DNA from 4 places in the Butyricimonas paravirosa genome. Region 3 is predicted to be linked to each of the others. Evidence: riboswitches for the same ligand, from Rfam matches in the RefSeq annotation. Region 3 holds a riboswitch; each other region holds the start of a gene.
The links. A riboswitch is a leader RNA that binds a small molecule or an ion and turns the genes downstream of it on or off. The one in region 3 is predicted to bind cobalamin.
Positions count from the first base shown of each region.

Region 1: another riboswitch for cobalamin. It lies ahead of F1644_RS14395 (putative transporter); the one in region 3 lies ahead of F1644_RS15075 (ABC transporter substrate-binding protein).
Region 2: another riboswitch for cobalamin. It lies ahead of F1644_RS14330 (PKD-like domain-containing protein); the one in region 3 lies ahead of F1644_RS15075 (ABC transporter substrate-binding protein).
Region 4: another riboswitch for cobalamin. It lies ahead of F1644_RS14425 (acyl-CoA carboxylase subunit beta); the one in region 3 lies ahead of F1644_RS15075 (ABC transporter substrate-binding protein).

Region 1 is NZ_CP043839.1:3,545,960-3,549,141, reverse strand. It holds gene F1644_RS14400 (DUF5074 domain-containing protein) at 1-759, opposite strand, end outside; cobalamin riboswitch at 850-1,048, opposite strand; cobalamin riboswitch at 1,220-1,423, shown strand; gene F1644_RS14395 (putative transporter) at 1,523-3,182, shown strand, end outside.
Region 2 is NZ_CP043839.1:3,520,360-3,523,541, reverse strand. It holds gene F1644_RS14330 (PKD-like domain-containing protein) at 1-1,509, opposite strand, end outside; cobalamin riboswitch at 1,669-1,870, opposite strand; gene F1644_RS14325 (hypothetical protein) at 2,040-2,726, opposite strand; gene F1644_RS14320 (hypothetical protein) at 2,997-3,182, shown strand, end outside.
Region 3 is NZ_CP043839.1:3,695,830-3,699,011, forward strand. It holds gene F1644_RS15065 (BamA/TamA family outer membrane protein) at 1-135, opposite strand, end outside; gene cobI (precorrin-2 C(20)-methyltransferase) at 195-896, opposite strand; cobalamin riboswitch at 1,114-1,301, shown strand; gene F1644_RS15075 (ABC transporter substrate-binding protein) at 1,323-2,474, shown strand; gene F1644_RS15080 (iron ABC transporter permease) at 2,479-3,182, shown strand, end outside.
Region 4 is NZ_CP043839.1:3,554,165-3,557,346, forward strand. It holds gene F1644_RS14420 (GIN domain-containing protein) at 1-679, opposite strand, end outside; cobalamin riboswitch at 854-1,036, shown strand; gene F1644_RS14425 (acyl-CoA carboxylase subunit beta) at 1,156-2,697, shown strand; gene F1644_RS14430 (acetyl-CoA carboxylase biotin carboxylase subunit) at 2,714-3,182, shown strand, end outside.

The DNA of each region.
Region 1 (3,182 bases), 150 kb from region 3:
GTACGATTTCACCACCTTCTCCCGCTTGGGATCCACACATTTCAACGTAACACCTGTTACCTGTCCACCTTCCTGCTCGTTCATCAATCCCCAAATCATCCCCTCCTTATCCACAAGTAACTGACAAGTTTTCGTATCCTCCTCATTATATACATCCTTAACAACTCGAGCTTGTTCCTTCTTTATATTATCAGCATCAAATACATATAAACCACCCTGAGTTATTCCAAACACTTTATTTTCCACCACAGTCAGATACTCTACGGCCCGAGGGATAGAAATATATTCCAATGGTTTCCCGTAAGGTTCAACCGTCCGGATACGTACTAATTGTCGGTCAAGATCGGACACAATTGCCTCCGTGGAAGAAATTGGCACCACTTGCCGAGGATACCCCGCCTGCGTGTAAAGAATTGTTCCCACGGATTTAAAAGTTACCGGATCAACAATCTCTATCTTTTTTGAATTATTCATCGCCACGAAATACTTCCCATTTACCAACGTGATAGATTGCGCCACGTCTCCCATAGGACGGTGATTTACATCTTGAAAAACATCTGCCACAACACGACCGTCCTTATAAATCACCGAAATCGTTCCGGTATTCGTGTTAAGTTTTCCCTCATTCAATACAAGAGCTTCAATATCCCCACCTCCTATTATTCCTCCAGGATAAGGTACTCCCGGCTTATCACACGATGTAAACGCTATACCTATCCATATAATAGTAACAATATAAAATAACCTCTTCGCAAACATAAATCCCCTTTTAATCAAAAAAAGATTTGGCGTATCCAGTCGACAATTATTAAACTATCGGTGTCCACGTTCTTCCTTCCCTTGAACGTTAAACAATATGATTGATTGGCAGGTCTTCTGACTTACCCCATCCTAGGACGTCCTTCCCATTTCAAATTGAAACAGTGGAGAGAGTCATTGTCCTCGGACTTTAATGAGGTACACAGCAGCGGGTCTGTTCAGGATTCACACCTGATTCCCTTTTATCACATATCTGAAACAGAATGTAATACCAAAATCGTCGCGAAAATATAGAAAAAAACGAATATTATTTTGATAAAGAAACTATCATACGGATTATTCACAATATTTATTATTCACAAACGAACAACACATGAACTAAATATCTACACAGACATCATGATTTATAGGTAAGTCATTCGAAATATTGAGAAAATGAAACAAAATTTTCAATAAATCCATTACCTTTGCACCGAATTGGTTCCGGATGATCGAAACATCAAACCGGATGAAAAGGGAATCGGGTGAGAATCCCGGACAGTCCTCGCTGCTGTAAAACTCCATTCAACGTCTTGGTACATACTTTTTCCACTGATTTATAAGAAATCGGGAAGGAATCGGGACGGGAGCCAGTCAGAAGACCTGCCATTCATTAAAGGCTGTTTTTACTCGAGGGATTAGAGAAACAGTACGAAAAACAAACATACAATTATAATTTAGTGCAGGTGTATTGCTTTCGTAATCCAACGCTGCCAATTTATTTATGGAACTATTAAAAGATCTTTTCGAGGGAAGCCCCGATCTCTGGGGCGGTGGAGTTGCGCACTCCGTGCTTATCTTATCGTTAGTAATCGCTTTCGGCATCATGCTGGGCAAGATAAAAATTGCCGGAATCTCACTTGGCGTCACGTGGATTCTTTTCGTTGGAATCGTTTTCGGGCATTTCAATTTAAGCCTGAACGAGCATCTACTTCATTTCCTGAAAGAATTCGGGCTAATCCTATTCGTTTATTCCATCGGTCTTCAAGTAGGTCCCGGCTTTTTCTCTGCGTTCAAAAAAGGCGGATTCACGCTGAACATGCTGGCCATAACTTCCGTTTCACTGAGCGTTGTGGTTGCTATTGTCCTCTACCTCGTGACAGACACCCCCATCACGACTATGGTGGGCATCCTTTCCGGGGCTGTCACCAACACTCCCGGCCTAGGAGCCGCACAGCAGGCTAACAGTGACCTGAACGGCATTGATGCCCCGGAAATTGCGATGGGCTACGCCGTGGCTTACCCGTTAGGGGTAATCGGTACAATTCTGGCACTACAGAGTTTGAAATATATCCTGAAAATCAACACGACCACGGAAGAAACTGAAGCGGAAAAAGGACTGGGACATTTACAAGAATTAACCGTACGTCCCGTCTCACTGGAAATCGTCAATAAGGCAATCGACAACAAAGCTATCAAGGACATCCAGCCTCTTGTAAACCGCAAATTCGTCATCTCTCGTATACGCCATCAAGGTGAAAAACAGGAACTAGTTAACTCGGAAACCATACTTCACATCGGGGATCAAATACTCGTGATCTCCAACCCGAAAGATATAGAAGCCATCACTGTGTTTTTTGGTAAACAAATCGACATGAAGTGGGAAAACGAAGACACGAACCTCGTCTCCCGTCGTATCCTCATCACAAAACCCGAATTAAACGGGAAAACGTTATCGCAACTCCGAATCCGCCGGAACTTCGGAGCTAGTATTACCCGGATAAATCGTTCTGGCGTGGATCTCGTGGCGGCCCCGAACCTGCAACTGCAAATGGGTGACCGTGTCACGGTAGTCGGAAGTGAACTGGCGGTAAGTCACGCAGAAAAAGTACTCGGCAACTCGTTGAAACGTCTGAATCATCCCAACCTCATCCCCATATTCATTGGTATCGCCTTGGGATGCGTGCTAGGAAGTATTCCTTTCATGCTCCCCGGCATCCCACAACCGCTAAAACTGGGGCTAGCAGGCGGCCCACTCATCGTGTCCATCCTCATCAGTCGTTTCGGCCCGCACTATAAATTAATCACCTACACCACCATGAGCGCGAACCTGATGGTCCGGGAAATCGGCATTGCTCTCTTCCTTGCCTGCGTGGGACTGGGAGCCGGAAAAGGATTCATCGAAACCATCGTGAACGAGGGTGGCTACGTTTGGATCGGCTACGGGGCTATCATCACCATCTTCCCATTACTCGTGACAGGACTGATTGGACGCTACGGTTGCAAGCTAAATTACTACACGCTGATCGGTATTCTATCGGGAGCCAACACCAACCCTCCCGCCCTCGCCTATTCCAACGAACAAACCTCATGTGATGCCCCGGCAGTAGGCTACGCCACGGTCTACCCGCTGGCCATGTTCCTCCGGGTACTTTCAGCTCAAT
Region 2 (3,182 bases), 180 kb from region 3:
CCAGTTCGTTTCAATTCCTTCCGTCAAGAACTGATTACCGAGACAAGTTCCCGTCAAAATATAATACTCCTCTTCCATAAACCAAGGGAAGTAGCCCGAGTTCGGATGATAAGCGTTCCTTCTCAAGAAAGATAGATTCCCGTCATTATCTATGGACAACACATCCTGCTTGGTTGCCGTCGGGCGATAGTATTTTAACGCATACCGTTGCGTGATTCCCGGCTTACCCGTCTCGCTACCTTTCAACTCGTACCAAGTATCATTAGGCACCCCGTCACCATTCTCGTCCTGGCTCACCCACACGACACCACACTCACACCAGTACTTGCCTAAAGGATTACCCGTCATATCAAAATCAGGTTCCCCGTCACCACCATTCTCCACGCTATGGTCAAATTTCAAAATAAAATATCCTCCCCACGCACCCAAAGATGCAAGATACCCCCCTTCACCTCCTCCGTTGTCTAACGTTTTCTGTATTGTCATCCGGGCATCTTCCGCCGTCTTACCTTCCGGGAAATTAATAAATTGCCCGGGTGCGGGAATAAATTCATAACAATAATTGGAAATATAGCTACTCTTTGGAGTCACATCCCGAAAATACGTTCCCTCTTTCGGGGTACATTCCACGTAAACTTTCGCGGAAGCCGTCTTGCCGTTATCTGTCGCTGTCACATCGATTTCGTACGTTTTCCCCTCCACGGAAGGCTTAAAATCAAAACAAACGGAAGTTTGCCCGCTCTGTACCGCCCCGTCAACTTTCCACTCGTAAATAGCCTGATCACTAATAGCAAATTTTATAGGAGCCAACACCACATTTTTACCGATCGGACAAGTCATCGTGATCGCCTTGTCTAACATGGAAGGCAACACGTAGCGAGCGTTGTCGAAAAACAAAAGTGGTTTCTCCTCGGGAATAACTGACACGTTGATATTCTTCACATCAACTCCATCCGCATTCGTCACCTTCAAGGCAAGAGTGTACACGTTTATATCCTCCTCTTCAAACGACATGATCGAATCATGCGACACGACCTGCCCTCCATAACTCCACTCAAACGTGGTTGTCTCATCCGTGTACTCCGTTTCCGCGGCAAACTCTTTCTTGATCCCGCAATAAGCCACCGCGGCTGATTCCAGCTTAATTTGCGGGGCTAAACGATCAACGACCGTCACCTTCACCTGTTTTTCCACACTACCATTGTCTGCATCCAAGCGAAAATTCACGAAACTCTCACCCAAAATCTCCCCCTTGAAATAATACACCGTATCGTCCGCCACGATTTTTCCCTCCCGTTTCCAGGTATATACTGGATTCACGGCATCTTTCACACGAGCGCAAAGAGCGACCTCTTTCCCGATTCTCACGTTATACTCTCCCGTTTCAGAATTGAACGTGAAATCAGGACTACCCGCATCGATCTTTTCGTCATCATCATCGCAAGCCGCAAAACTCGCGACAAAAAGCATCAGCAATAACGCAAACTTCAATTGAACATCTTTTTTCATAATCATATATTTAAACAATTTTCCAATATTGCTATTCCCGCTTCAAGCTGTAGCTAAAAACGACAAAACCGCTGTATCCAAAACAGATACAGTCAGTACTCGCCTATCATTAACAATAGTGAATATAATTACCTCATCCAAGCTCTAGTCCCAGAAAGCTTTAGATTCGTGACTTTGGCAGGTCTTCTGACTTGCTCCGTCCTTGAACGCCCTTCCCATTTCGTGTCGAAACAGTGGATGTGAGTCGTGTTCACGGACTTTGGCGGAGCTTACAGCAGCGGGTCTGTTCAGGATTCGCACCTGATTCCCTTTTCACCACACGCCTGAAACAGGGTGTGACACCAAAATCGTCGCAAAAATATATAAAAAACAAATATTATTCGGATTTTAAAGTTATAATTCTAGATTTTTACAAAATTTATCATTCATAGAGACCTAACATGACTGTGAATGATTATAACACAACCCGTTATGACTTATCGTTTTCATAAAACGAAATTCCACCATATTTCGTATCTCCTATCGCTCATTTACGATTCAGCCTCCCACAGGCACACCGAATCGGAAACATCCTTCCCGTCGGCATTTTTAGCAAAGGCATAAATGACAAGGCCTCCCCCGGCTATTTTTTCTGAAAAGTTCACGCTTTTTTCTATCGTCTCTCCCCGAAGTCCCAACTCCTCGACACGACAAATATATTTTGTCTTACAAAGAAGCACGGCATAAATTTTATCATCCAGAAAGCAATCAACGGACTCGATTTCTTCCTTCTCGTGAGTGAAAAAGATTCTCCGATTTTCCATATCAACCTCGGCACGAATTTCTGGGATCACCAACGACCCCGCTGCCACGCGTAATTTCTCGTAGTTGATCACCCCGTTAAATTCCTTGACTGCCTTCTTACGGCTATTGAAAGGTTTTTCCGGATTTGCTTTCTCCACGGTCACCGCATCCATCACGTTCGCACTGGTAAATCCCCGAAAACCTTTCGGGTAACCGTTCCCTCCGGGAAATCCCAACTGGACGGCATTTCTCATCCATACTTTCCGTTCCGTTATCGCCCCGAAAGCCGCGGACTGTCGTTTTTGCGGTTCCTGGCTCGGTTTACGCGAGATGCTTGTCCCCCGGCAATAATTTTTCCCGTTTGGTCCCCCGTAAGTGATCACGTTACCGAACTTACCCCGAATCTTTCCAAGTGGATTTACAAATTCCGCCATATCCTGTTATTTTTATGTTCCTCGCCAGCAAAGATACACAAATAAACCAATGTAGTTACATTTTCAAGCTAAATAAATCAATTATTACATGTATTATTCATGAGATATAAGTGATCACTTTCATGTAAAGCGCTATTAGAACGCTATTAAATCCCTATTAAATCGCTATATATAATAGCGTTTTAAAAGAGTTTTATTTGCGTATTAAAAATATTCTATCTACTTTTGCTCATGAATTAATACACGAGTGATTATCAAATAATTATTATCATGGAAAACACATTATCTATTCCTGTAGCTCTTCTGGCACAAGGCTCTATCCGGATCGACGGGATAACCTATTACCGACACGGCAATAAAGTTCGGGCCTGCAAATCACGACGGAGTCCTAAAAAAACAAGAACCGAGGGGGAAGAGGAATCCTCCAGCCGTTTCACGGAAGCCCGTAAAATGTGG
Region 3 (3,182 bases):
AAAGAATCCATTCTTCAACGTGTCAGTTGTATTGTTCAGCGAATCTCTTGTCACGAGTTCCCCCGCCATGATGTCATGGAACGGGATAAACAATAAAAGGCATAACGACAATGCACATGTTATTCGTTGAATCATATAATTAACCTGTAAAAATGTTTATAATCATTCATCTTGCGTCTTCTTGTACGCAATATCTATGCCAATTGTTTGCAAGGACGAATAATCATTAACGAGAAATAGGGGAAGTCTTTACGTGTGATGTCGTTGTAAGCAGTCGTGTGTAGCTCGTCTGACGTGCCTACATTTTCGTAATAGTGGTACTCGTGGCAGGGACTTTTTTGCATGAAACGGTGTATTTCTTCCGTGCATTGCGAGAGTTTCATGATCACCACGACATGACCGTTGGAAAGAAGGGCGTCCAGTTCTTCGGCGGTGGTTGTTCCCGGTAGAACGACGAGTTTTTCTTCTTGTTTCACGATGTGAAGGCCCGAGATGGCTCCTGCCGCAATAAAAGCAGGGACACCGGCCACGGTGGTCACGGGAAGGTTCATAGAAGCGAGTTTGTCGAACATATAATTCACGGAAGAGTAGAAACCGGAATCCCCTTCCGCCGTGATGGCAACGTTTTTACCCGTGGCGACAAGGGATGCTATTTCCGTACAAAGGGCATCATAGGCTTGATTGGCAAACGTGCGATCCTTGGACATGGGTACGTGGAAAAGTCGTACTCGTTCCATGTTCACGGGCAGGGCTTGCAGGATGTCCCGGGAACGGGATTTGGTCTGTGTGCCGGGACAATAGATAATGTCCGCCCCCTGTAAGGCTTTTAATGCCTTCAACGTGATCAATTCCGGTTCTCCCGGTCCCAACGATACTCCCACGATTTTTCCTTTCATGTCTAAATTAGTTTGTAAAGTTTATAAGGTTCATAAAGTTTATAAGATTTATGGTCCCTTGTGAGGTGCTTAGTTCACGGCAACGGAAGTTGCCGACAGGCTTCGTCCGAAGGACACCCCGTTACTTTATAAGCTTTATGAACCTTACAAACCTTATGAACTCTTTTTCTTCGTTGCAAAAGTCGCTAAAAAAGGAATAGCCTCAAAATAATATTTATATATTTGCAGGCGTCTTGGTGCTTTCATGTTGGAAGAAAAGGGAATCCGGTGAAATTCCGGGGCTGTCCCCGCAGCTGTAAAGTCATTGCCCGTCCGAGAGGGCGGATCTTTTCGTTAGGCCACTGGTGATACCGGGAAGGGGAAAAGATGACAAGCCAGAAAACCTGCCAGGAGGCGTGATTAATTAATACTTTCGGAGGAAAAGAAATGAATGTAGTGCGTTTTTTTTATCTTTTATGCTTTTGTAGTGTTCTCTTTTGTTGCAAGTCGACTTCACGCAAACAGTCGTCGGGAGAACAGACCGTGAAAGGGAAGGTCGATACGGTTTCCCGGATTCATATTAAGTATGCTAAAGGTTTTTGGTTGGAGGAACGTGAGGGGTACGTGGTACTGAACATCAAGGACCCGCAGGAGAGTAGTCATACTCATTACCAGTACGCTTTGGTTCCGCGTGGATCGACGGTGCAGACCCCGAAAGATTTACCGGTGGTGGCGTTGCCCGTGCGGAGTGCCATTTGCATGACCTCGTTGCAGCTCTCCAATTTCATCAAGTTGGGGGCGATGGATCGGGTGGTGGGAATCACGAGTACTCGTTTCCTGTTTAACAAGGATATGCAACGGCAGGTGGACGAGGGGCTAACCCGTCGTATCGGCATTGAGGGAAATTTCGATAACGAGGTGATCATGAGTATTAATCCCGACCTGATGTTGATTTCCCCGTTCAAGCGCGGGGGATATGATGCCGTGAAAGATATTGGAATCCCGCTGGTGCCTCATCTCGGTTACAAGGAGATGACGCCTCTCGGTCAGGCCGAGTGGATCAAGTTTGTCGGTCTGTTACTGGGCATGGAGGATGTGGCAAACCGGGAGTTCGACCGTATCGAGCAACGTTATAATTCTTTGAAGGCGATGGTGGGGGAGGTGAAAAGGCGTCCGGTGGTATTTAGCGGGGAGTTACGTGGGGGTGTTTGGTATGCCGTGGGAGGAAAGAGCTTTTTGGCGCAATTGTTCCATGATGCGGGGGCGGATTATTTCTTGAAGGATGATCCCCGTTCCGGTGGTGTGACGCTTGATTTCGAGACCGTGTACAATCAGGCAGAGAGTGCCGATTACTGGCGGATAGCGAATAGCTTTGCCGGGGAGTATTGTTATGATGCCCTGAAAGCGCAGGATGAGCGTTACGCGGACTTCAAGGCGTTCAAGGAGAAACACGTGGTCTATTGTAATATGCGGGAAAAACCGTTCTACGAGAGTATGCCTGCCGAGCCCGAAGTCGTGCTGGCGGATATGATACGGGTGTTCCACCCGGAAATCCTTCCCGATCATGAACCGGTGTATTATGATATTTTAAAAAAGTGAGCCGATGAAGAGAGGTAAGTACACGATACTCGTTTTCGCGATCACGATTTCCATTCTCGTGTTCTTGTTGTTAAACTTGTTGCTGGGTTCAGTGGCCATCCCGTTTCGTTCGGTTTGGAATATCTTGACGGGAGGCGAGGGGGATCCGGTGGCATGGCAGAATATTATATTGAAATCCCGTCTTCCCCAAGCGTTGACCGCTTTGGTGGCGGGTGCGGGACTTTCGATAAGCGGTTTGCAGATGCAGACGATTTTCCGCAACCCGCTGGCGGGGCCGTCCGTGTTGGGTATCAGCTCGGGGGCAAGTCTCGGCGTGGCCTTCGTGGTGTTGCTTTCCGGTCAACTGGGTGGGGTGGCATTAAGTCGTCTCGGTTTTATCGGGGAGGTTGCCCTGTCGATTGCGGCTATCGTGGGAGCCTTGTCGGTGATGGGGCTGATCGTGCTGGCATCCCGGAAAGTGGCGGGGAGCGTGACGTTGTTGATTATCGGGGTTATGATCGGGTATATCGCTAACGCGGTGATCGGGGTGTTGAAGTTTTTTAGCGTGGAAGAGGATATTAAGGCTTACGTGATCTGGGGATTGGGGAGCTTTGCCCGGGTTTCGGGTAACCAGATGATGTTGTTCGTGACGATCATGGCCGTGATTATCCCGTTATCGTTTTTGCTGATCAAGCCGTTGAATTTGCTGATGTTGGGTGATGGTTATGC
Region 4 (3,182 bases), 140 kb from region 3:
TTTTTTCTTTGACTTGAAAATGAGCTTTTGCAGCTCCCGATACTTCTGCTTTCAGTTCGTTTATCGGAAAGTCTTCCAAGTTTGCTTTTGAGGCTCCCGATACTTCCATTTTGCAGTGTATGGTGTTACCTTTAAGGGAGAGGTTTGATGCCCCGCTAATGTCGAAGGTTGATTCGGGACTGGTCATTTGTCCTTTGAGGTTTGAGGCACCACTTAGTTCTATGTCAAGTTTTTCTTTTGCTAGGAAGTCTCCACCTACAAGCATTTTGCTGGCTCCAGAGAGGTCCACCTTTAGCTTGGCTGTCGTGAAATCCCCGATTGTTTCCAATTTGCAGACTCCGGTTAACTCCACGTTGTCAAGGCTGGTAACGGTAACTTCTGCCGTGAAATGGTCGTCGTCATTATTTCTTTTATTTTTAGTGGTAATTTTTCCTTCGATATAGATTTGTAATTTTCCATCGGAATCCAGTTTCAGAACGAGTTGTTTTTCGAGTCGGGCCGGAATGTTTACGGTGACTCCGGTGGTGCTACCTTGTTTCGTTGTGATACTGAAGATTCCGTGAGCCTCGATTCCGGTGATTTTTTGTCCCTGGAATCGGGAAACGGTGATTTGCTCTTGTGCGAAAGCTCCGACTATCGAGAGGCAGAGAACGAAAATGACAAACGATATTTTTTTCATAATAATCTGTTTTTATGATGGGACGCTTAAAGGTAATGAAAAGTTACAGGTATGGGTGTTATTTTCTAAAAAAAAGGGAGAATGAGGAGAAGCATGGAAAGAACTTTTCTGATGATAAATTGAATCAAATCAATTATATTTTATACATTTGTTCCCATTAAAGTTCTTTACAACACGTAATCAGACTGCTCAGGTGCCTCGTTTTGACGAGGAGAATAGGGAACCGTGTGAGAATCACGGACTGTCGCGCAACTGTAATCACCAGAAGGGTTTTGCCACTAATGTCCACTGTCCAGGGGATGGGAAGGACGGCAAAATGGTGAAAGTCAGGATACCTGCCTTTGCGGATTGACAATGCTTTCGCGGAATGAAGCTAAGGTCAGACTTATCAACCCGGTTGAGATACTTGGGGCGTATTTTTCTTATTTCTTTCCTTTATTTCGTGTGGAGCTAAATAGTGTATAAACTAATTTAGTATGAGAAAATCGTTTGAAAAATTTCTGGAAAGACAAGATGCCTTAGCCCGGCAATACGGTAAGGAGTATGAGGACAAACAACACAACCGGGGAAAACTTACCGCTCGGGAACGGATTACATTTCTTTTCGATGAGGGGACATTTGAAGAGGTGGATGCTTACTCACCTTCTGCGGCGACTTCTTTTGGTAAAGCAGTACGTTCATACGGGGATGGGGTGATTGCCGGATTCGGCACGGTGAACGGGCGTCAGGTTTTTGCTTATTCGCAAGATTTTAACGTGCAGGGTGGTTCGTTGGGTTCCGTGCATGCGGCCAAGATTATAAAAGTACAGGATATGGCTCTGAAAACGGGATCGCCTGTCGTGGGATTGATTGATTCGGGAGGAGCCCGGATTCAAGAGGGGGTGGCTAGTTTGGCCGGGTATGCGGGAATATTCCGACGGAATGTACTCTCTTCCGGGGTAATCCCTCAGATTTCAGTTATTATGGGGCCGGCTGCCGGAGGGGCTGTTTATTCTCCAGCCTTGACTGATTTTATTTTTATGACGGCAGCAACCAGTTATATGTTCGTGACCGGACCTAACGTGGTGAAACAGGTACTGAATGAAACAATATCTCCCGAAGAACTTGGAGGTGCATCTGTACATGCCGTGAAATCAGGTGTGGCGGATTTTGTTTTTAATGATGATGAAAATACGTTATTGGGGGTAAAGATGTTATTATCTTACCTGCCTTCCAATAATATCGAGAACGCTCCTTTTCTGGTGACGGATGATCCGGTTGACCGGATAGAAGAGAATTTGCGGGATATTGTTCCTGAAGATCCGGATAAGCCTTATGATGTAAGGGATGTTATCCGTTTGATTACAGATAAAGGAAAATTTTTGGAGATTGCGGAGAGTTACGCTCCCAATATCATTATTGGGTTGGCCCGATTCGGGGGATTCGTGACCGGGATTATTGCGAATCAACCCAAAGTTATGGCGGGTACTTTGGATATGAATTCATCGGTGAAAGCTGCTCGTTTTATTAATTTCTGTGATAGTTTTAATATTCCGGTTGTTACTTTGGAGGACGTACCCGGTTTCCTTCCGGGGGCCGATCAGGAACATGCCGGAATTATCCGGCACGGAGCCAAGCTCCTATATGCTTACACGCGGGCGACGGTTCCCAAGATTACCGTGGTCTTGCGTAAATCATACGGGGGTGCTTATATCGTGATGAACAGTAAGGGAATTGGCGGAGATTATAATTTTGCATGGCCGACAGCCGAGATTGCCGTTATGGGACCGGAAGGGGCTATTGCTATTCTTTATCATAAGGAACTTGCCGCTGCTGATGATCCGGTAGCTTTGAAAAAAGATTTGTTGGCGCAGTATAGGGATGAGGTGGCTAATCCTTATATCGCTAACGAGAAGGGATTTATTGATGAGGTGATAGACCCGGCGGTTACCCGACAAAAGGTTATACGAGTTTTGAAATCTCTGGAAAAGAAATCAGTAAGTCTACCACGACGCAAACATGGAAATATTCCTCTTTAAACGTAAAATGTAAAGTATGATAAAATCAGTTTTAATAGCAAACCGGGGAGAGATTGCCATCCGGATTGCACGTACTGCCAGACGCATGGGAATCGTGACGTACGCCATTCGTACCCGGAAGGAGCCGGAGGCCGTGTATTTATCGTCTGTTGATATTGTTCTTGACTTCCCGGAAACGGATGGGAATGTGCCTGAATTTTTGGATATTGATCGTTTGATTTATTTGGCCCGGGAACATGAGATCGAGTCTCTTCATCCGGGATATGGTTATTTGTCAGAGAATGCGGAATTGGCGGAACGGTGTCGAGAGAACGGGATTATTTTTATTGGTCCCTCGCCGGAGGTGATTCGTCTGATGAGTGATAAGGTGGCGGCAAAGGAGATTGCAGAACGTAGTGGCGTGCCTATGCTGGGTGCTAGCAAGGGTGCCGTTCGGGATGTTGATGATGCTCGGGAGACGGCGGATAGGCTAGGGTATCCGGTTA